4 regions of the Heyndrickxia acidicola genome follow, and region 2 is predicted to be linked to each of the others. Evidence: predicted binding sites of a transcription regulator. Region 2 holds the regulator's gene; each other region holds the start of a gene.
The links. The regulator LexA, encoded in region 2, represses DNA repair genes until DNA is damaged. The targets are predictions, from matches to a motif close to CGAACATATGTTCG.

Region 1 (5,791 bases), 730 kb from region 2:
GGAAAGTGAAAAGTCGTACAGCTTACGAATAAGATTTTGCAAGGCTAAATCACTGCGATCATTTGTAAAGGTATCCACGGCCAAATAAAAGGACTCGTTGTTTTCCTTGCCATACTCTGACTCGAATAACTCATCTAAAACTTCATCTCTTAGAAGCTCGGCTTCCGTTGCATCGGCAATTCGAAAGCCAGGGTCAATATCCGTTAAATAATAATACTTGCGAATGACCTCCAAGCAAAATGAATGGAGTGTAGAGATGGAAGCACGATTCAAAAGCGATAACTGCTTGCGTAAATGAGAGGAGCCAGGCTGCCTGTCAATGGCTTTTTCAAGAGCCTCACCAATCCGGTGCTTCATCTCTGCTGCCGATGCATTTGTAAAGGTTACAACTAACAGCTGGTCTACATCAATAGGTTTCTCTTCCGCCAGCATCTTGCGGATCATTCTTTCGACAAGGACCGCCGTTTTTCCTGATCCCGCTGCAGCTGCGACCAAGATATCCTGATCTTTGGCCATTACTGCCTTCCACTGGTCATCGGTCCAAGTGGCATTTTCCGGTTTAACCGGTATGTTTGTTTTCATACTGGGCCAGCCTCCTCCTTTATGCGAGCTAATACATCGCCTGATTTTTGCGGTGTCAACATCCGATACTGGTTATCCTCCAAAGATTGATCGAATTGGCAGACAGACCGGAATGAACAAAACTCGCATGGCGTTTTCTTTTTTAATTTATACGGCGAGATATCCACTGTTCCCGATGCAATGGCATTTCCAGATGATTCGTAGAGATTGCGAACGTATTTTTTTAAATGCTTAAATTCATCCTGGCTGGCTGTCTGAGAATGGGCGGCTAAGTTCCCATCCTTTTTTAGACCTGCTGAGATAATTTGCGAACTGCCCGTTTCAAGAGTCTGATCCATCAGCTTAATGATATCTGTATTGCCTAAAAGCAAGCCTTTCATCTTAAAGCTCTTGAAAATTTCTTCTTCAATTTCCTCCATCGTAAGGACCTTGTTGCTTGAAACAACAGGATTATGGAGATGGAAATATAAGACGCCGGCAGGGACAGCTTCCGATCCCACCAGTTTGTTTGAATGCGTCACAATGACATCCAAATACGTAAGCATCTGTAGGGCAAGGCCATAGTAAACTTCTGTCAGCTCAAGGTCACGGGAGCTTGATTTGTAATCAATAATTCTCAAGTACACTCCGTTTGAGTCCTCCGCTTTATCCACTCTGTCAATCCGACCCTGCAGCTGCATCCTAGTTCCATTCCGTAATGAGAAACTAAGCGGAGGCAAAGCGGCTTCCGGGCCAAATGCAAGCTCCATGCCAACGGGAACAAAGCCGCTCACCTTTGCGTGCTCACTAAGGATGTGAGATGCTCTCCCGATTACCTGCTCTAATTTTCTTTTTATATAAAAATGCCTGTTCGAGCTTAACAAAATTTGGTGCTGAAGCTTGGGAGCCAAAAAGTTCACTGCCTCCTTTGCAAGATATGCACACTGTTGTTTTGATAAAGAGGCCCATGTTAATCCCTGCCGCAGAATCTCCTCAGAAATCCATTTCAGCGCCCCATGGAAAAGATCTCCGATATCCGGCGCCTCCAGGCGGTAAATTTCTCTTTCCCGAAGCTTTAGTCCATGTGTCGCGAAATGTGAAAACGGACATCCATGAAAAAGCTCCATCCTTGAAACACTTGCCAATATCTCCTCGCCATAAAGGCTCTTGCTTGTAGTCTCTGACAGCGGCAAAGCCTTGTTTTGGAAGAATATACTTGATAGGACATGAACAGCCTTCTCTTTCCACTTTGTGCTTTCCACATAAAAGTTATAGACATCCCACCAGAAATCCGCAACAGGATACAGGCGTTTTTTCAACTGAAGCTGTGCTGTTAAATAGGAAATAGCCGTATTAGGGTGAGATATATAGTCTATCTGCATGTCTTCCATTAGTTCAGATGGTTCATTTACATCTAATTTTTCCTGGATATAAGGAAACATCTCTTTCAATCTTTTAATATAGGAGGATGGAAGCAAGGCCTTACCTTCCTCATTTGCCAATGGATAAGATATAAATAATTGCTGTGACGGTGTCGTTAATGCTTTGTATGCAATAAATTCTTCATCCAATAGCCTTGTTTTGCTGCTTGGAGCAATGGACAAACCTTTACTTAGAAGGGCTTCCCGATCATCATCCGCCAGTATGCCATCTTCTGTTATTCTTGCAGGGATAACTCCATCATTTAATCCAAGCATAAAAGCGGCCGTTATATTTGAAAGCCTTGAAAGCTCCAAATTCGCAACAAGAACCTGGTCCAGCGCTGGAGGTACTATAGCAAATTTCATAGATTCCAAGCCTGCATCGATAATTTTAGAGAATTGTTTTAAGGTAATAGATTGATCTCCAAGCATTTCTACAAATTGATCCATCAAATCAATGACTGAGTTCCATGCCTGATCGTGTTCACGTGCCGTTACCAGATCTTCACGATCTTCTGCTTCCAATCGCAGCTTTTCAAGCTTGCCAGGAATATCGAGCTCTTCAAGATAAAGATAAAGAGCTTCACAAAGGCTGCGTCCATCTTTTGCACGCTTCAGCCTCCTTGAAAACCTTAGGATTGGAGCAGAAATAAACAAGCGCAATTCATTTATTTCATGCTCAATTTCCCTTTCAGCATCGGTTTGAGGGATAGTTTCCATTTCCAATCCGCGTATTCTCCTGTATGGCCAGCGCTCTTTGCTAACCCATTTATCCCCTTGGATGCCGTGTGCCAGAACATAATTTTCAAGACGGTCCATTTTCTCCCGCAATTCCTGGAACCGACTTTCAAGAGGAAACAGCAAATCTGTTTTCACTGCCCTGAACACCGGTTCATAGCGCCAATGGGAATTCATTATTTCCAAGGTAGAGCGAATAAGCTCTATCAGCGGGTGATTCAGCATCGGCCTTTTTTCATCAATGAAAAAAGGAATTTCATTATCGTAAAATATGGTTTCAATCAGTTCCTGATAATCAGTCCCATTGCGAACCAGTACAGCTATATCCTGATATTTTAAACCCTCTCTCACCAGCCGCCTAATTTCCCTTGCTACACCTTCTATCTCTGCACGGCGGTTCGCTGCCTGTGAAAGAAGAATGTCTGCATGATCATGAAATGCTTGAATCGGCCTTGATTCAAAATTCCCCTCCAGAAACTTTATACTAGGGCTCCGGTAACGCAAAGTATGAGAAAGAACAGTGTCTTCTTCCACTGATATCCCGTTATTTAACACCATTTGATAAAGAGAAGAATACGTTTCTCCTGTCATTCTGAATAGATGGAGGTCATTCGGCACCTCATATCGATAAGACTGATCTGTTGTTAATGCCACCGAAACGCGGGAGCATTTCTTTGCCAGTTCGCCTAGTACAAGGTATTCCTGAGGGGTAAAGCTATGAAATCCGTCTACATAGATCTCTGCATTCTCTAGATAAGCAGACTTGTCGATAGATTCCGAAAGAAGCCTTAAATAATCATCAGCGTCAAGGTATTTACCTTGGAGGTTCCGTTCAAACTCGCTGTAGATCAGTTCAAGATCATGAAGCTTGTCAGTCAGTGCTTTCGTATGAGATTCTTCTTCTACGATCCGTTTCTTTTCAAGCAAATCCTCCGGCGCTATGCAGTAGCGCTTAAATTCTGCCATCATCATTTCAACATGCTCTAAGAATCCCGCTTTATCTGCTGCCCGATTAAAAAGCTTTAAATCCTCTTTTTTATCCTCTATTATTTTTCTGAGCAGCATATTTAACCCTGCACTGGAGAGATGGATTCTGCTTACGCCTCCCGTTTCCTGAAGGATTCGCCAGGCAAGTCGCGTAAAGCTGTAAACCTGTGAACGAATCATCCCCTCTAAGCCGGGCAATGATGCCATGCTGTATTCAGATAAGAATGTCATTTGGTCTGGCACTATATAAAGTATAGGGGAACCATTTGGTTCCTCCTTTAATTTTTTTTGTATTTCATCAAGGATGTATGTTGTTTTTCCCGTTCCTGAACGTCCAATTATAAAACGAAAGGACATGTTTTCAACCCCTTTATCTTTCCAATCGCATATCTACTATTATAATATATAAATAACCTGCACCGTGATGGGAATATTTTTGAAAAACCAAACATTCGTTCTCACTCTATCATACTCTTATTTTCGCGCTTTTTCCATCTTTCTGCCTCTTAAGCGGCAAAAGAAAAAAGCTCAAGGAAAATCCTCTCGCTTCTTTTCAAACGCCTATCTATTTTACCGCCCTTATAGCTCTTTAGTCTCCGTCAAACAAACCAAAAAGTCCTTTGGTCAGGCTTCCCTCGTCTGTTGATCCTCTTCTCTACAGCCACTACTTTTTTGCCATACCATTTTGCTTTGTATTGAAGCTCATCATCCGCCTACTCATCAGGGTACACCCTTCCCATTCCTTAAGATTTTCTGTAATCAGAGAGAGTTTACAGGAATAACCCTTTAAAAAGGTCCAGGCAAGAACTGCTTACGAGTACGCTTCAACGAAAACAGCAGATCCCATACCTCCGCCTACACATAAAGAAGCAATCCCTTTCTGTTTTTGCCTCCTCCTAAGCTCGTGAACAAGGGAAACAAGAATTCTGGCACCCGTACACCCGACAGGATGACCGAGACTAATGCCGCTTCCATTTACATTTGTAATTTCCCTGTTTAGTTTCAATTCTTTTTCAACAGAAAGATATTGGGCAGCAAAGGCTTCATTAATTTCGATCAGATCCGCCTCCTCCAATTTCCAGCCAATTTTCTTTAGTCCATTTTGAATGGCTGGTACCGGACCGATTCCCATCATCTTAGGATCTACACCGGCAACAGAATAACCAGCGATTTTTGCAAGAGGCATAAGGCCCCGTTTCTCCGCTTCCTCTTCCGCCATTAAGACAAGGGCAGCCGCTCCATCGTTTAGGCTTGAAGCATTCCCGGCGGTCACGGTTCCGTTTTTTCGGAAGGCCGGTTTTAGGCTTGATAGCTTCTCTGATGTCAAGCCTGTTCGCGGATTTTCATCACTGGAAATCTCCAGTTCACTTTTCCTGTTCTTCACTGTGATGGGTACAATTTGCTGTTCAAAATATCCCCGTTCCAAAGCATAGCTCGCTCTTTGGTGGGATAAAAGAGCAAGTTCATCCTGCTGCTCTCTTGAAATAGAGTAGCGCTCCGCAAGATTTTCCGCCGTTTCCCCCATAAGAATGTGATGTATCGGGTCTTCAAGCGTTTCCCATACAGAATCTCTGATCTCACCATGCTGCATACGCTGGCCCCATCGGTATTGCTTTAAAAGGTAAGGGCTTGAGCTCATGGCCTCTACTCCGCCTGCTATGATGACATCGGAAGCGCCCGTTTGAATTTGCATAGCAGCTGAAATAACCGCCTGCATCCCGCTTGCACATTGCCGCTGAATGGTATATCCCGGTACCGCCTCTGAAAAACCCGCCAACAAAGCTGCTGTTCTTGCCGTATTTGGCTGGTCCGACCTTTGGATACAATGGCCCAAAATAACTTCATCAATCGCGTCATTTTCCAGTTGACTGTCCTGTGCTGCTCTTTTCAGAACCGGTACAATTAAATCCGTTGGCAAAAGATCTTTAAATACCCCGCCAAATGTGCCGATAGGTGTTCTATAGGCCGATGTGATCACTACATTTCTCATTAAAACCCCTCCAATTCCTTCTCGATGAAAACGCATAACTCCTTCTTCACTTTTTCTACATACCACAGGATAAATCCTTCTGTATAAGGTATTT
Region 2 (5,791 bases):
ATAGGCTTCAAATCTTCCTTTAACACTTTCAGTAAAAGCTTTATCCAAATCTCCATCTAATGAAATATCATTTGAATCATAAAGCATAATAAGCTTTCCAAGCTTTAAATGGCCTGCTAGAGATGCAGCTTCACTCGAAATACCTTCCATTAAGTCTCCATCACCACATACTGCATATGTATAGTGATCCACTACATTAAAATGGTCTTTATTATAGACACCTGCAAGATGGCGTTCTGCCATTGCCATGCCTACAGCCATTGCCACTCCTTGTCCCAATGGACCTGTTGTAGCTTCTACACCATCTGTATGGCCATATTCCGGATGTCCTGGAGTTTTGCTCCCCAATTGACGAAAGTTTTTTATGTCATCCATACTTACATTATAACCGGATAAATGAAGCAAACTATACAACAGCATAGAGCCATGCCCTGCTGATAAAACAAAACGGTCTCGATTAAACCATTTTGAATTCTTTGGATTATGATTCATGAATTGTGTCCAAAGAGTATATACCATTGGCGCAGCACCCATCGGCAGGCCAGGGTGTCCAGAGTTTGCTTTTTCGATTGCGTCAATAGATAACGTACGTATGGTTGTGATCGCTAAATCATCTGTTTTATCAAACACTTTTCAACATCCTCTCTTCTAAAGAATTTCATTCCAGCAGGCATACACCACTGAAAGCAAGCATGTCACACTAATGATATTTTCATTATTCCTTACCATAAAAAAAGTATGTATTTAGCTGACCAAAACACAAGTACCACAGATTACAGATTCTCTTAACCAATGTATGGGCGTTTCTTTCAGCAACGAAACATACTTATAAAAATAACTCTATTAATCTTGCCAGTGGTTTTCCACTTCAGGGTCATGCTATCGGCGGGCGGTTGAAGAGCTCCGATGATTTCCCTCTTTTCTAAGCAAGAGACTCCGTATCTGCATCAAAGACTATTAGGTTCATTCCAACAATGAGCTTGAACATCGCCAAAAGAATAAAAAAACTGGAAATCATCCAGCATTCCAGTTTTCTTTACCCTATTTTTTTCGTTAATAACCATATCTTTAAAATCTTAGTGCAACTTCTTCTTTACCTGTGCTTGTCGAATTTTATCAGGCGTTACGTCTTCTCCATTCGGATCTATAATCTTCACATTCTCAATTGTATTTCTCATAGAAGAACGAAAAGTCTCTAGGTATTCTTTTCTTAATTTGGATTGTTCTTTAGCTTCTTCCTGAGTCAATCCTTCAGATTTTGCTTTTCGGGACAATTCGCTGATTCTTGATAATTTTTCCTTAGATAGCATACTCACTTCCCCCTTCAACATATAAACACGTAAACGGAAATGTTTTGAATATCGTAATGTTACTAGAAAAAGGAATAGATCGCAAGAAAAAGCCTCTCATGGTTATAGCGTATCATCATTCTTCCTGGAGTCTATAAATTCTTGATATCTCCTGTGAACAGTTGCTTTTGACACATTGTAACCAAAGCCTCTTAAAGTAGCTGCTATATCGTTAAATGTTAATCCGTTCATCCTAAGCCGGACAATTTCCTGAACAGGGAGATCTTTTCTATCTCTTCCGTTTTCATTGCCTCGGCCCTTAAGGTTTTTTTCAGGCTTATATCCGTTTTCAACCGCTCTTTTCATTCCACGCTTTATTTTAATATTGTGCAGTTTTCTTTGATATTCTTCTACCATGCTGACAATCTGCAGCACCATTGAATCAGAATCTGAAAGCTCCAATTCACCGTTTTGCGCTAAACTGTATACCTTAATTCCTTCTTTATATAAAACATGCAGCAATGCCATTTTTGCATTGCCTCTCCCTATTCTGGTTTCGTCCTGAATTAGTACAGCTTGTACATTATCTTCTTTAATATAATCAAGCATTTCAAGGATGCCTTGTCTTTCAAGGTCATAGCCGCTGGCCTGATCCTTAATTACTTTTACCACTGTAAAACCCCATTTACCAGCAGCAGCCACAAGCTCTTCGTGCTGCCTTTCCAATGATGTTTCCTGTGTATTCTTTGTCGTGCTAACCCTGCAGTATATAATTGAATTCATGATGTCCTTACTCCGTCTTCAGTGCCAATTTGTTCTGCAATTTAAATTCTTTTTTCATTTTAACAGGTATGGTAAGAATATCCCCCTCTTTAATGGTTTCACTATCAATATTGTTATGGTCCTGTACCCATTTAATAAACTGTTGTGTTGACATAGAATAATCATTTTCATAAATAGATGCAATTTCCCATATAGACTGTCCCTGTTTAACCACTACTCTTTCATAGGAGGAAGTATCGTCATTCAGTGAGAATATGACATAGATTCCAAAAAGAAATGAAATGACAATAAAAAGTATAGCATATGAATAATTCTTAATATAAGTAGTCATATAAAACACCCTTTCGAGAATGTATGTTCGCTTTGTTAAGAAAAGTATAATACGAACATTTGTTTTTAGTCAACAGTTTTTTCGAACTTATGTTTGTACTGTTCAGATATACATGTTATAATTAATTCAAAATAAAGCTGGCTAAGATACATAGGTGTATTTATAAATAAAAGATTCATAGGCAGAGACTCTCATATTAATTATGAAAACGGGGTGTAATAAATGACAAAACTTTCAAAGAGGCAGCAGGATATTCTGGAATTCATAAAACAGGAAGTAAAAGCAAAAGGATATCCGCCTTCAGTTCGTGAAATAGGAGAAGCAGTAGGCCTCGCTTCCAGTTCAACTGTCCATGGACATCTATCAAGGCTTGAAAGCAAGGGGCTTATCAGGCGAGATCCGACGAAGCCGCGTGCAATTGAAATCTTAGATTTAGAGCATGATAACATTCCTCGCCAAAACGTGATGAATGTACCCTTGGTTGGAAAGGTAACAGCCGGGCTTCCAATTACAGCAATAGAAAATGTCGAAGAGTACTTTCCGCTTCCTGAACAACTTGCTCCAGCTGACGAAAACATTTTTATGCTTGAAATTGTCGGTGAAAGTATGATTGATGCAGGTATCCTGGATGGTGACTATGTAATTGTCAGACAGCAGCAGACAGCGAACAACGGAGATATTGTGGTGGCGATGACTGAGGATGATGAAGCCACTGTAAAGCGTTTCTTTAAGGAAAAGAATTACTTCCGCTTACAGCCTGAAAACGCCACCATGGAACCCATTATTTTAAACAGTGTTTCCATTCTTGGTAAAGTAATCGGTTTATATAGACAGGCCATCCACTAATTTTGTTCTTTAATTTAATAAAAAAAATCAGGCTTCTTTAAAGAAGGCCTGATTTTTTATTTCCACAATAGTTCCACATTTTTTATTAAAGCTGGTTTAGTATAGATTGTTGCTTTACGTACAAAGAATTATTCAGTGTTGTCTGTCTTCTCAGCAATTTTTCTTAAGCTCTTCACAAGTTTTAATACTGAACATATATTTATTATGATAGTACTATGTCCAATAGCAACAAAGCTTACAAAAAGAGCCTTCATTAAATTCTCCAAATCATATTTCGCAAGATCCTTAGAAACCAGCTACAGTTAAATTTTACAATAAAAGTATCCGCATTCCCCTAGTACCCTTATGACAAATGCACATATACTGTATAAACAGAAGAAAGGTGGTGTAACATATGGGCTGCTTTGGCGGATGTAACTATGGTTACGCTTATCCAGCATATACTGGCGGAAATACTTTTGCTTTAATCGTTGTACTATTCATTTTGTTAATCATTGTAGGAGCTATTGTTTGCTTTAACTAATGTAATGAAAACCTCTAATACTTTTATTAGAGGTTTTTTTTCAAAGCTGCTCTTCAAAAACTAAGCTTTTATCTTTTTCCCATTAATTTCATAACTCATCGTAAGGGCGGCACTTAATGAGTGTGCAACCGAGCAATACTTTTCCTTTGACAATGTGATGGCACGATGAACCTTTTCTTCAGGAAGCTCACCTTCAAGTACATAGTGAATATGAATATCCGTAAATCGTTTGGGGTGTTCAGAAGCACGTTCTCCTTCTACTTCCATACTAAAGGATGAAACATTTAACCTCATCTTATCCAAAATAGAAATAATATCAATTCCTGTACAGCCTGCTAGAGCATTTAATAACATTTCTGTTGGCCTTGCCCCGCTGTTTTGCCCTCCATCCTCTTGAGAAGCGTCCATTTTCAAAAAATGTCCTGATGGCGTGCTTCCTTCAAAGGCCATTTTTCCTTTCCATTCAACACTCAGCTTCATGGATAATCAATCCCCTTTCAACAGTATTTCAGTCATTTAATTCAGTTTATTTCCTAACATGCCATTCTACAACCACTCATAATATTTCTAATTTTCTCCTTCATTAAAATGGAGATGCCGTCAAGCTTATTGCTGCTAGGCAGCTTTTCCAAAAAACATTTGCACATTATGTTTATGTATAAGTATGTTAAAGAAATTTTAGCATAGCTCATATTTTTGTACCCCAAAGTCCTCCCCATATGAGGAGGACTCTTAAATATACAAAATCTGCCCCTGCCAAGATTATTAGTTTACGGAAATAGCAAGTATTTCATGTATTTGCACTTTCATTTTTTTAAATGTGTATTTGGAATAAGGTTGCCCATCCTCAATTTTCCTCGTTACTGGCTAATAATTATTTATAGAGTTAGTTGCATTTGCAGATATAAATTTTCCTATGAACTTCTTGGACATGACAGCATTCAAATTACAGCAGATGTATATGCTTGTATACCTAAAAAAATTGAAGAGAAGAGCATGAATGAATATGAGGAATATATAATTAAAATTGTTGAGTAAATTTCATTTTATGAGGGCAGTTTGTGGGCAGTATGAAAATAACCTGTCCACTTTCTTTTCTGCCCACAAAAGAAAAAAACCCTGGCACTATATACCAAGGCTTCCATCTATTAATATTGCTGCATGTACTGCTCTCTTTCCCATGGATGTACTTGTGTTCTAAACATATCCCATTCAATCTCTTTCGCTTCTACAAAGTGATCAAGAATATGTGTACCAAGTGCACTAGTCATCACTTCATTGGATTTAAGGTTATCCAAAGCCTGGATAAGTGTAGCAGGAAGGTCAGTAATACCTGCTTCTTCACGCTCTTGCTTATTCATGACATAGATATTGCGGTCAACTGGTGCAGGAGCTTCCAGATTATTCTTAATTCCGTCAAGGCCAGCTTTTAACAATACCGCCATGGCTAAATAAGGGTTTGCCGCTGGATCTACGCTTCTTACTTCCACACGTGTACTTAAGCCGCGGGATGCAGGAATACGAATTAATGGGCTTCTGTTCCTTGCAGACCAAGCAACGTAGCATGGTGCTTCATATCCTGGAACCAAACGCTTATATGAGTTTACTGTCGGATTTGTAACAGCAGTAAAGCTCGTAGCATGCTTCAGGATACCCGCTAGAAATTGATGAGCTGTTTCACTTAGTTCTAAATTGCCCTTAGGATCAAAGAATGCATTTTCATTCCCTTTGAATAAAGATAAGTTTGAGTGCATTCCGGATCCATTCACACCGAATAACGGCTTAGGCATGAAAGTTGCGTGTAACCCATGTTTGCGTGCAATGGTTTTAACTACAAGCTTAAATGTTTGGATTTGATCACAGGCAGTAATAGCATCAGCATATTTAAAATCAATTTCATGCTGACCAGGTGCCACTTCATGATGGGAAGCTTCAATTTCAAATCCCATTTCTTCTAATTCTAAAACAATATCTCTACGGCAATTTTCACCAAGATCTGTAGGAGCTAAGTCAAAGTAA
Region 3 (5,791 bases), 740 kb from region 2:
GTTGTAGTTTTCAAGAGCATAGTCCAGTGCATCCATGAGGTCCTTATAGTCGTTTCCTCCATAATCACCACGAACCGCGTCAACAAATTTTTGTCCATAGCCATGGCTGCCGCGCGGATTGGCATATAAAACGGCAAACCCTGCACCTGCAAGAATTTGAAACTCATTCATATAGGTATTGGCATACATTGCATGCGGACCGCCATGGATTTCAAGAACAAGGGGATATTTTTTCCCTTCAACAAAGCCAGCGGGCTTCATCAGCCATCCCTGTACAGTAAACCCATTCGATCCTTGGAATTCAAAGGCCTCTGGTTTAGAAAGGAGCTTATCCTTAAGGAAACCATCATTCACATGAGTAAGCTGTTTCTTTTCACCTGTTTGAAGATCTATCGTAAACAATTCCCCCGGCAGCTCAGGATTGCTGATTGCAGCAATAGCCGTATGGTCCTTTTTATTTAAAGAAAAGCCGTAAACATGCTGATCTTCATGGAGAGCAGGGTAAATTTCTCCTGATAAATTTCCGTAATATACAATGGTATTTCCATGGTCTGAAGCAGTGAAATAAAAGCTTTGATTATCCTCTGCCCATGTTACACCGGGAAGTGACGCACCCTGCTGGAAGTCCCCCACAACATAGTCTCCCACCGGTACATCCAAATCACTTGTAAAGCATAGAAGCTCTTCTGTCTTAACTTCATAAATCCAAATCTTGCTTTGTGTCGCATTCTTAAATTCCTGCCGGCTTCCTAAAAAGGAGAAATACTGGCTGTCAGGAGACCATGATCCTTGCCAGAATCCACTATCTCCCTTTGTAATGGCCTTTGCTTCTTTTGTCTCAACATTATAAAAGTAAAAATCAGATGCAAATGAAAAATCACGTTCCTCGGATAAATCTGCATGGTAGGCGATATATTTTCCGTCAGGTGACCAAGAGTCGAGTTCATAATCGCTGTTTCCGCTTGTTATTTGTTCAAGCCCATTGGTTTCAATATCAAGAATACCAATTTGAGTATAATTGGAGGCATTTAAAAAGCCGCCGCTGTCCGATTTGTACTTCATTCTATCCACTTCAAGCGGCTTAAGTACTTCTTTCTCTTTTTCCTTTTCTTGTGTGTCATGGATGGATTCATCTTTTCCAATGATCACTGAAAAAGCAAGTTTCTTCCCGCATGGAGACCAGACGGGATTTCGCGTACCATGCTTACAATGCGTTAGCTGTTTTGCTTCTCCTCCATGTGAGGAAAGGAGAAATATCTGCGGTGTTCCTTTTCGAGTAGAAATAAATGCAAGCTGGCTTCCATCCGGTGACCACCGCGGCGAATAATTGCGTTCACTGCCATATGTCCATTGTACCGGCTTCTTTTCATCTAATCTTATGTAATAGAGGTTCGAGGCATATTCCTTTTTTTCTTCGTCTATGTGGGTTTGTACGTATATAACTCCTTTGCCGTCAGGAGAAACCTGAGGATCTGTAAGTGACTTTAGCTGATATAAATCTTCTGGCTGGATACCTGTTTTGTTTCCCATACCATTTCACCTTTCCTTCTTCTATTTAGATTATTCGCCATGTTCCATTCTATTGTACCTTTTAGCTTAACTGCGGTATGAAACGAAAGACTTATTCCATTAAAATTATTTCGATAACCAAAACAAATTCCCCTCCTTTTATTCGAAAATTTCCACAAAATCTTCTTGTGGAATAGCTTTCTTATAGCTCATGCCGGTATTCCGATGGTAATTGGAACGATTGCGAGAGTTTCAAAAGGAAGACCCGCAGGACCACAGCGCTTGAAGCGGGAACTACCCGAATGAACAAAGCTAATAAATAATTTTCCAAAGTGTTTTCTTATGAAATCGTGTTTTTTGGGGAAAAATAGCGAAATAATTTACTTGATAACCTTTTATTTAATCGTTAAAATAAGTAGGAACATATGTTCTTTGTTTATTATTTTTCACTGAAAGAAGGATTGCATTATGACTAAAATACCCGAATACGACCGAGACATATTGGAGAAAGCAATATACCTGCCAATGGTGCTTACTGTATTGAATCGAGATTTAGTTGTAATTCAGAAAAGTCCTTTTAAACTGCAAAAACCTTATCTGGAATGGGTAGAGGAAACAATGAGGGTCATTCAGAAAGATCTGGCCCAAACGAAATACTATATGAAGAAACATAAAATGAAGGTGGAACGTCTAAAAAGCGATGAGGCTTTTACCATGTATATGTTTTTATATAGGGGATATGAGGAGCACCACAACTATTTCAACCCCCGCTTGCGCAATAGGACAGAGGAATTGCTCCGCTACTATTTATACGGACGGTTTGGTGAAGCACCCCTTGATTCCAAAGCTGCGAGAATGCAAACCGGGAAATGATGAAGCAACATCCTGCACACAATTGCTTCATCACTTCATTTTATTTAAAGTCCTGGCTAATTCTATATGGCCTTCTATTTTCAGAGGCCTCAAACTGCATAATCGCTCCAGGCCTTATGGGATATTTTTGATCCATGTACTGAATATGCTGCATAAAGCTGATACGCAGGCGGGATGTTCTGCTCATCTGGTTATCAAAGGAACGAATGGACATAGGTATCAATAATTTTTGTTTGTTCCGGAAAGTAACAACTGTCATATTATTGTCACCAGGCTCCCATGATAACACGTGCTCATGAGAAATCCATATGCATAGGGGATTTGACGGTGATGTAGTTGGGAATAAAAAAATACCGGTATGAGGATCCACGATGATTGGGGCTTTGTGAGTAATCCCGGTAAGTCTTCTAGATCCATCTTTTCTTCCATCATAGGAGCTTCCAAAGTACTCACAGCTTTTTTTCACAATTTCCAATGGTTTAAATGGTGAAATACATTGATTGTCAATTTCCAATATTTCTGAATACGTCTTCGAACCATAAGTCGTTGGCAGAATGGCCATCGTATGGGGATTAATCTCATATTCTTCTATTAAATTATTTTTTTTCATCAATATTATTTCCTCCCTTTTCTCCAAATTTCTCCAAGAACAATAATATCGTACCATATTCCCATGTTCTTGTGTGACTTTTTTACCATAAAATTAAAAATTTTGTCTTTTTATTTTCTTTTTTGTGTTTTTTATGGATATTTTCTTTTCAAATTACATTATGCAAGGACCCCAGTTGTTTTCAACGAAGAAAATTAACAGAGCCTGTGACGTTTTATAGTTTATTTGATTTAAAAAATTCTTTCAGCTACATACAGCCCAAAAATATTCTCTTCTTCAAAAGCTGCAAATTTTATAGTGATTTTTCCCCTTCTACCCCATATAATAATAAAAAGCCCAGGGGTGATCCTTAATGGAAAAAAAGAAATCCTATGCTGAAATTGTAAAAGCCTACGCGATGACACGAATCCAGAGTGAACGTTTTATGGAAGAGCTTTTTACAGACATGATGCTGAATGAACTCCTGCTGAGCACGAAGAAAGAACGTTTATTAAAAAAGATAGATGATGCTTTGGATAATAAGGATAAAGAGACGTTCAAGCTGTTAACAGAAGAACTGAAAGGCTTGACTAAACAATTTGGATAAGCTTTAACAGAAAATCCCGGCCAAAATAAGCCGGGATTTTTATTCTATTTATAAGACTTGTTAAGGATATATTGTTCTTCATTAACTCATTTAAACGCCGTTTCATACACCTTTCAGCATAGCTTAAAGGCCGGAAACAAAAACCCATTCAAACGAATGGGTTTTTACACGCTTTCAATAAAAATTACTTTTTCAGAGGATATTGTTCCACCATATGGATACGATCCAGCATGGTGGGATGGTCGTATCGAAAGAATTTTACTAAAAACGGAGGATTGACCTGGCTCAAACCTGATCTTGTCAAATCCTGAAACGTTTGGACAGCGGCCTTTTTATCATGGGTTGTTTTTAAAGCATAGCTGTCTGCGCGTGTTTCCTCATATCTCGAAACCCCATTTGTAATGGGACTCACTGCAAATAATAAAACCGAGGTAATAAGCAGGAACAAAGGAAGGCTGCTTAAATTGGAAACTTCCGATACCTTAAAACGTCCATTGTTTTTTTGAATGGTCCATCTCATAATATTAGCTGTTAACCATAACCCTAACAGAGTTAAAAGTGAATAACCCGCAAGGCCGTAATAAATGTGATGCTCCACATAATGTCCCATTTCATGTGCCATGATAAAAAGGATTTCCCTGTCATTTAACTGCTTTAAGGTGGTATCCCACAGGACAATGCGGGCGTTTGAGCCAATGCCGGTCACATAAGCATTTAAGGAATTGGTTTTCGATGACATATCTACTTCGTACACATGGTTCGCCGGTATGTGAGCCTTATTTGCAAGAGCAAGAATCTTTGTTTCAAGTGCCTTATCCTGCAGCGGATAAAAGTGGTTATAAAGCGGATCGATGACAACGGGCTGAACAAACATTACGGTAATGGTAAAGGGAATCGACAGCAGCCAGGCAGGAAGCCACCAACGCTTTTTAAATTTTCTCATTAAACCATATAGGACAGCGACGACAATAAACATGAGGAGATAGTTCACCCAAAAATCAATGACCTGATCTTTCATCCACTCTCCAAAGGTCTGATTTGACATTTGGTATGCCTTCGAAAACCTATAGGACACATATCCAAATGGGTAGGTTGCAATAAAAGATACAAGCGACAGCCAAAATAAATACACCGCAGATTGAATTACTTGAAAGCGTGAGGTATTCACTGCCCATTTTTCAAAGGCTCTCGAACATCCCAGGATAAGGATCAAAAAATAGAATAGCCATTCATACGGTGTGCTCAGGAAAAATAATAAATTGCGAATCCTGGAATAATCTTGACTTAATACTAATTGTCTTTTGGTTAGAAAAGTGGCCGGATCCATACTCGTTCCTTTAAGTGAATGCGGAATTGTTGAACTGGCTATGTGAAAAAGGTATACATACATTAAAATCCCAAATAAAATATAAACGCCGATTGCCCGTAATGCCCACTTTTTCATTTTTTACTCCACCCTCCTGGATGAGAATCAACTTGTTCATCCATTCTCAAAAAATAAATCTTTAAAAAGGTTTCCTCCTTGTCCTCTTTATAAATGTAGATACAAGCTTTATAAATTAGAACTATATTCTCCTCTGCACGTTAAATTCATTTTTAATAATCTTGCCCAGAAGCTAGACAAGAAAAATATCCACAGGTTTTGCATTTCATGATATTCTAGGCAAGACGCAAAAAGCTGCTATCTAAATTAAAAAAATTGGCTATTGATTTCCGCTGAAGGCACTCGCTTTCCTCTCCAATCATTAGAATAAAAACCTATATTCACCATATATAAAACCAAAAAAGGCCCTCTTTGTTTAGACATTCTAAACAAAGAGGGCGGATATCTGATTTTATCAATTTAACGAAAAAATCTACATACTTAGTATTTATTCCAGGTTAACACATCTTCAAGCGGCATACGATTTTTCACTCTGCCTGCTTTTTCCCCTTTCCCAAGAGCAATCAGCATGACAGGCTTGAAATTCGCTGGTACATGGAATGCCTCTACGAATTTACCTTCATCATATCCGCCCATTGCGACTGTGTCATAACCCATTGCTTTTGCTGCAAGCATAATTTGCATGGAAACTAAACCTCCGTCAATCATAGCTACCTGAAGTGCTTTTTCAGGTGAAAAACTGCCATATCCTTTGATAATGGAGTTAACGTAGGCATCTTTTAAATCTTTATCCATCATGCCCTCTTCAGCCAACTTCCCATAGATCTTA
Region 4 (5,791 bases), 2.6 Mb from region 2:
GATGCATGGAGTCCTGAAGAGATCATGACAGAGCAGCAGGCCGTTTTGCTTATTGAAGAACAGTTCCCAAAGCTTATCCCTGCCAGAGTTGAGCTTCTTGGGGAAGGCTTTGACAATACGGTTTTTACAGTGAATGACGACTATGTTTTTCGGTTTCCGCGTCGCAGTATGGCGGTAGAGCTGCTGCGGGCAGAAAGGCGATTGCTTCCACGAATTGCCCCGCTGCTGCCTATTGCGATTCCTGAGCCCTTATTTGCCGGAAGTCCAAGCGGAGGCTTTCCATGGCTTTTTTTAGGCTATAAAAAAGTAAACGGACAAACCCCTTCCAATCTGACCAGGGAAGAACGGCTGCAGTCAGTGGAGCCGCTTGCCCGTTTCCTGAGGGAACTGCATCAATTTCCGGTGGAACAAGCGGGGCTTTTGGGTGTGCCCAAGGATGAACTGGGACGATTGAATCTGGTGAAAAGAAAGCCCAAACTCCTGGCCAATCTTGAAAAGCTTCATAAACTTGGGCTTTATAGTAAACTGGCGAATATTGTGCAATTTGCAGAGGGACTGCCGGAGGACGGATCAGATTCAACAGAAGCAGCACTGGTACACGGGGATCTTCATATCCGAAATATTCTAGTAGATTCAAAAGGCGCCATTTCGGGTGTCATTGATTGGGGAGATGTCCATATCGGCCACCCTGCACTTGATTTATCATTGGTTTACAGCTTTTTTCCTTCTGAGGGGCGTGAACGCTTTTTTGAGTTATATGGTGAGGTAAGTGAACGCTGGAAACAGCTCGCTCAATTCAAGGCTATCTATACATTGGTACTTTTACTGTTGTATGGACATGATCTGCAGGATGAGAATATAATACGCGATTGCCAGGCCTCCTTGTCCGGGATTTTAGAGGAATCGTAAACAATTGACAGATTCTTTTGGCGAATGCTAGGATAATGAAGTCCTTGCAATCTAGTATTTCAATCTCAGTCGAGACTATGAAATCTGTACGCTGATGAACAAAGCACTTATGATGCGAAAGTAATCTTTACAAAACGATATCACGTAAAAGGAGTACAGCTAGATGGCCATTAAAAAGTTTGAACATGTAGGAATTCAAGTAAAGGATTTAGTAACAAGCATTGACTTTTACACTAATGTTGTGGGGCTGGAGCTTTTAAAAAAGGAAGGCCATGTTGATCCCGCCATTACCCTGGCATTTCTGGGAATAGAAGGTGAGGGCGAGCCTCTTGTAGAAATTATTGAAGGCTATAACCCTAATCTTCCTGCTGAAGGAAAGGTTCATCACCTGGCATTTACCGTGGAGGATATCGAGGCTGAAATCGAACGTGTAAAAGAACACGGTGTCACCTTTGTGGAGGAAGCTGTTACAACTCTTCCAAACGGTGCAAAATATATCTTCTTCTATGGGCCTGATGGCGAATGGATTGAGTTCTTCCAGCCGCATATTTAATAAAGGTTCTTTTCGTAAACTTTGTTTCCATTTGTATAAATGAACTAGGATGCAATGGGGTTCAAGGCTGCAAACTAAATATGGTTCAAAACAGTAAACTATGCGAAAACAGCCTTAATAAACGCTGGAATGTCTGCATCGAACAGCAGGGGTAAAAATGTTTGAAAATTAGATGAATATCTTGATTGCAATCGTCTTATACTGGAAGTGCAGGCTGGTGTAGCACAGCTGGCAGTGCACTTCACTCGTAATGAAGGGGTCGGAGGTTCGAGTCCTCTCACCAGCATTCATTTTTATTATTGATTTGACGCGGTTTCTCTAGTTTGAGGGACTGCGTTTTTTTTTGGAAATTAAAGTTCTGTTCTCAGATATCCTGATAGGCATCTTTAATATGTGCTTGGTTGACATTAGTGAAGCACAACAACCGATCCCACACCGAACTCCAATTTATCCACGTAATGCTATTCCAATGCGGAATCTGCGCCACAACCCTCATGGTCAGTTTTATTTCCAGCACATAATAAACATCCAATTTATACGAAAATACGTTCTGTTTTTATGTTTACTAAGAAAAGACGTTTGGGTATAATAAGAACAAACATTCGTATTTTGGGGAGGTTCTATCGATGAAAGGCTTATTATTAAACGCTCTTGAAGCAGGGGAAAGGCTTGAACTTATTTATATGTCCGATAAAAATGATCTTTCCCAGCGTGTCATTAAAGTTTTAGCGGTCTTGAAAGATGAGGTACAGGCATATTGCTACACGCGAAACCAATTTCGTACTTTTAAGATGAGCAATATTTTATCGATAGGCCGCCTTAGAAATCATAAGATGGGAGCTTAAGAAAAGTTCAAGCCCTTGTTGAACTAAAGCAATCGTATTAACGCAGCACAGAACGAGATGCCCACATAGTTTGTTGCAGTTCGTACAATGGATCAACTCGTATCCCCTCAGCCTAAGAAGTATCTTTTTCCTTACTGTTCCAAAGTTTATGCGTATAAAACATTTTGTTTCACATACTATTGTATTGTAATATATTAACAAGGTAAAATATCCATTTAGCTTTAATCTATTTGTTATGAAGGCAAACTAAGGGGCAACGAAATCCGTATGCCCAAGAGCAAGGCGCTTGTAGTTTTTACTAACTGAAACTAATTCATAAGATACCCGTATATAGACTAAGAGGGAATCTAAATGAGTAAAGTTGAAAAAACTGGAACGAATAGAGAATGTATTTTTTCACTGTTAAGATGAATGTGTTGCGATACCGAAAAATGTAAATAATTGTAACACCTCTGATGAAAAAGAATGAAACCCTCATATGGCTGAGACAATATGGTTAAAAAAGGGTATAATGATGTACAGATGCAGGGAGTTAATTTGCTAGCCCTTTACATGCTTATGGTTGATTTTGTTTCAGTTGATGATTAGAAATTGAAATAAGATGAACGAGCATGAAATGAAAATAAATGTTGGTGATTCGATGCTAATTTTTCTTTGTGTTTATATAGTCGCGCTGATAGCAGTATGGGTTTATTTCTTTTACAGGTTAAAGAGAGATAAGACCATTTTGCGTGATTTTTATTATTATATGGTCTCGATGGGGTTCCCTCTTGTTTTCTTTCCTCAATTTTACTTAGGAGAGGACTGGTCATTGGCTTTGGAAATAACGGGGATGGTCATCGTCATTGCCGGGATTATTGTGACCCGTGTAATGAAGAAGAAGTTCGAAATGGAAAAAACGGCTGAATAATATAAATCAAACCTCTGACGACGAAGGCAGAGGTTTTTTATATCTTCATTATTCTGTTGAAGTGTTGTGAAAAAATAATTGATGGTAATCCCAGTAGTGGCCTGACAAAAAAGAAGCACCTTAAGATGCTTCTAAGCCTTTGTTTACAATGATATGTTTAAACTTTAATGTCAGCCTGTCAATTTCCTGGCTGTATTTTAGTGTCTCAGGATCGTTGAAGCCCTTCTGTTGGGCAGTTGTCATCATATCTTTTCTCAATTGAGTTATTTCATTTTTTAATTTAATAGATTCTAATAAAATTGTCATTTGACATTCTCCTAATTACAAAATTGTTATTAGGTCTTCATTATGACACATCTTCGTGCAATAAAAAGACGATTTGGGCCTTGTTCAATAAGTTGTCAAAACAACGTGAACAAATTGTGAAGATATTCACATATACGAGCATTTAAGTTGAATGCTTCTTAATAGCGTATGGTCCTTTATCCACCTGATGAAGGACTTTTCTTGCTTTATTTGTGCTCGAATGGTCCTTCATCCACCCGATGAAGGACTATACTTGCTTGAATTGTGCTCGAATGGTCCATCATCCCCTCGATGAAGGACTATTCTTGCTTGGATTGTGCTCGAATGGTCCTTCATCCCCTTGATGAAGGACTACTCTTGCTTGGATTGTGCTCGAATGGTCCATCATCCCCTTGATGAAGGACTATTCTTGCTATGCTCGAGCTCCTTTGGTCCTTCATCCCCTTGATGAAGGACTATTCTTGCTTTATTTGTGCTCGAATGGTCCATCATCCCCTCGATGAAGGACTATTCTTGCTTGGATTGTGCTCGAATGGTCCATCATCCCCTCGATGAAGGACTATTCTTGGTTTGATTGTGCTCGAATGGTCCATCATCCCCTTGATGAAGGACTATTCTTGCTATGCTCGAGCTCCTTTGGTCCTTCATCCCCCCGATGAAGGACTTTTCTTTAATTAAAATCATCAGCAAGTTTAAATAGATCCTTTTTTAATGAAAAAAACCGTTTAGAACAAAAGGACAAGGGTATTTGATATATGTACGCAGTAAAATTCTAAGAAGGAGTGGATGAAACATGGCTAACGATAACAATTCTAAAAAAATGAGCGTAGAAGAAGCAGGACGTAAAGGCGGAGAAGCTACTGCAAAAAATCATGACAAAGAATTCTATCAGGAAATCGGCAAAAAAGGCGGAGAAGCCACCTCAAAAAACCACGACCATGAATTTTACGAAGAGATTGGCGAAAAAGGCGGCAAGGCAAGACGGGACAACCAAGAGTAGAATTTAAACAAAAAAGCAGGACTGGCTTAGGCTGGTTCTGCTTTTTTAATGCTTTAGCTCTGTTAAGAACAATGTTGGCAGGAGGGGAGGTGCAAGATTCCTGCTTATATAAGCAACAAGCATGTCAAAGGAGGCCCTGCAGGAGCTGCGATGAGGTTTTTCTGCTGGCCGCGAAAAGCGAATGCCCACAGAGGGAAATCAACAGGGAAACAGAGCCTGTGTTTTAAAGAGTCATGCTGATTTTTACATAAGGCTCTTTTCGTAAACTTTGTTCCTATATATACGAAGAGATTCCATTAAGACCAGAATGATTGTTCATAAGTAAAGCAGCAATCTGTGGGGGGGAATTCGAAAAATGGATGAAACTCTTGTACAGTGTTTGTGGAATAAAGAAAAATGTTAAACTTTAAAATATCATTACAAATTTGGAAGGAACAAATATATGGGAAAAGATAAAGAGAAATATCAAACGGTTGACGAATACATAATGCAGTTTCCTGCCGAGGTTCAAGATACACTTCAAGAATTAAGAGTCATTATAAAAGAGTCAGCATCTGAAGCCGAAGAAACAATAAGCTACCAAATGCCGGCTTTTGCATTAAATGGAACGTTAGTATATTTTGCTGCTTGGAAGAAGCATATAGGATTTTATCCAACTTCCAGTGGAATGAATGCCTTTAAAGAAGAAGTGGCAGAGTATAAAGGTACAAAAGATTCAATCCATTTTCCTTTCACTAAGCCGCTGCCTAAAGAACTTATTAGGAAGATAGTGGAGTTTAGAGCTGCAGAGAATAAGAACAAGGGCAAGGAAAAAATAAAATAATTTCGAAACGAGATGCCTTACTTCAGCTTAATTGGCTGAGGGCATTTTTATTTTTCAAAAAAAAGCACCGCAGAAAGCGGTGCGAGTGGGAAAGCATGTATAAAGCGAAAAACCATGATTAATGTTCTAAAGGTGTTCTTCTTTCACGGTTCACAAATGGGATAAAGACCAAGGAATATAACGCACAAAGTCCTACAATTACGTATACAATTCTTGCGATCGCTCCGCTTTGTCCCCCGAAAATCGCTGCAACAAGGTCAAATTGAAATAATCCTACTAATAGCCAGTTAATTCCGCCAATAATCAAAAGAATCAATGCGATAACATTAAACGCTTTCAACTTGGTCCCCTCCTTTATTTGGTTACAACACTTATATACCCTGGAAAAAACATCCCAAACGCTATTTTTATACAAAAGTTATACAAAGGTTATACAAATAATTGT

Region 1: the regulator LexA is predicted to act here: its motif matches at 4,153-4,166, upstream of addB (helicase-exonuclease AddAB subunit AddB).
Region 3: the regulator LexA is predicted to act here: its motif matches at 1,928-1,941, upstream of A5N88_RS10685 (YhjD family protein).
Region 4: the regulator LexA is predicted to act here: its motif matches at 2,054-2,067, upstream of A5N88_RS19285 (WYL domain-containing protein).

The regions. Positions count from the first base shown of each region.
Region 1 is NZ_KV440953.1:2,276,094-2,281,884, forward strand. Features, by position in the region: gene addA (helicase-exonuclease AddAB subunit AddA) at 1-582, opposite strand, end outside; gene addB (helicase-exonuclease AddAB subunit AddB) at 579-4,064, opposite strand; gene A5N88_RS10675 (thiolase family protein) at 4,519-5,697, opposite strand.
Region 2 is NZ_KV440953.1:1,542,372-1,548,162, forward strand. Features, by position in the region: gene tkt (transketolase) at 1-630, opposite strand, end outside; gene A5N88_RS07165 (DUF896 domain-containing protein) at 1,077-1,310, opposite strand; gene A5N88_RS07170 (YneB family resolvase-like protein) at 1,413-2,072, opposite strand; gene yneA (cell division suppressor protein YneA) at 2,080-2,403, opposite strand; gene lexA (transcriptional repressor LexA) at 2,626-3,249, shown strand; gene A5N88_RS24240 (YjcZ family sporulation protein) at 3,644-3,772, shown strand; gene A5N88_RS07185 (OsmC family protein) at 3,833-4,252, opposite strand; gene glnA (type I glutamate--ammonia ligase) at 4,921-5,791, opposite strand, start outside.
Region 3 is NZ_KV440953.1:2,282,427-2,288,217, forward strand. Features, by position in the region: gene A5N88_RS10680 (S9 family peptidase) at 1-1,530, opposite strand, end outside; gene A5N88_RS10685 (YhjD family protein) at 1,978-2,382, shown strand; gene A5N88_RS10690 (competence protein ComK) at 2,423-2,992, opposite strand; gene A5N88_RS10695 (IDEAL domain-containing protein) at 3,345-3,578, shown strand; gene A5N88_RS10700 (M48 family metallopeptidase) at 3,763-5,022, opposite strand; gene A5N88_RS10705 (nitroreductase family protein) at 5,443-5,791, opposite strand, start outside.
Region 4 is NZ_KV440953.1:4,146,909-4,152,699, forward strand. Features, by position in the region: gene A5N88_RS19270 (phosphotransferase) at 1-909, shown strand, start outside; gene A5N88_RS19275 (VOC family protein) at 1,073-1,462, shown strand; tRNA gene A5N88_RS19280 (tRNA-Thr) at 1,676-1,748, shown strand; gene A5N88_RS19285 (WYL domain-containing protein) at 2,089-2,307, shown strand; gene A5N88_RS19290 (hypothetical protein) at 2,924-3,217, shown strand; gene A5N88_RS19295 (aspartyl-phosphate phosphatase Spo0E family protein) at 3,338-3,523, opposite strand; partial or broken gene A5N88_RS19300 (KGG domain-containing protein) at 4,317-4,520, shown strand; gene A5N88_RS19305 (iron chaperone) at 4,966-5,346, shown strand; gene A5N88_RS19310 (DUF378 domain-containing protein) at 5,465-5,686, opposite strand.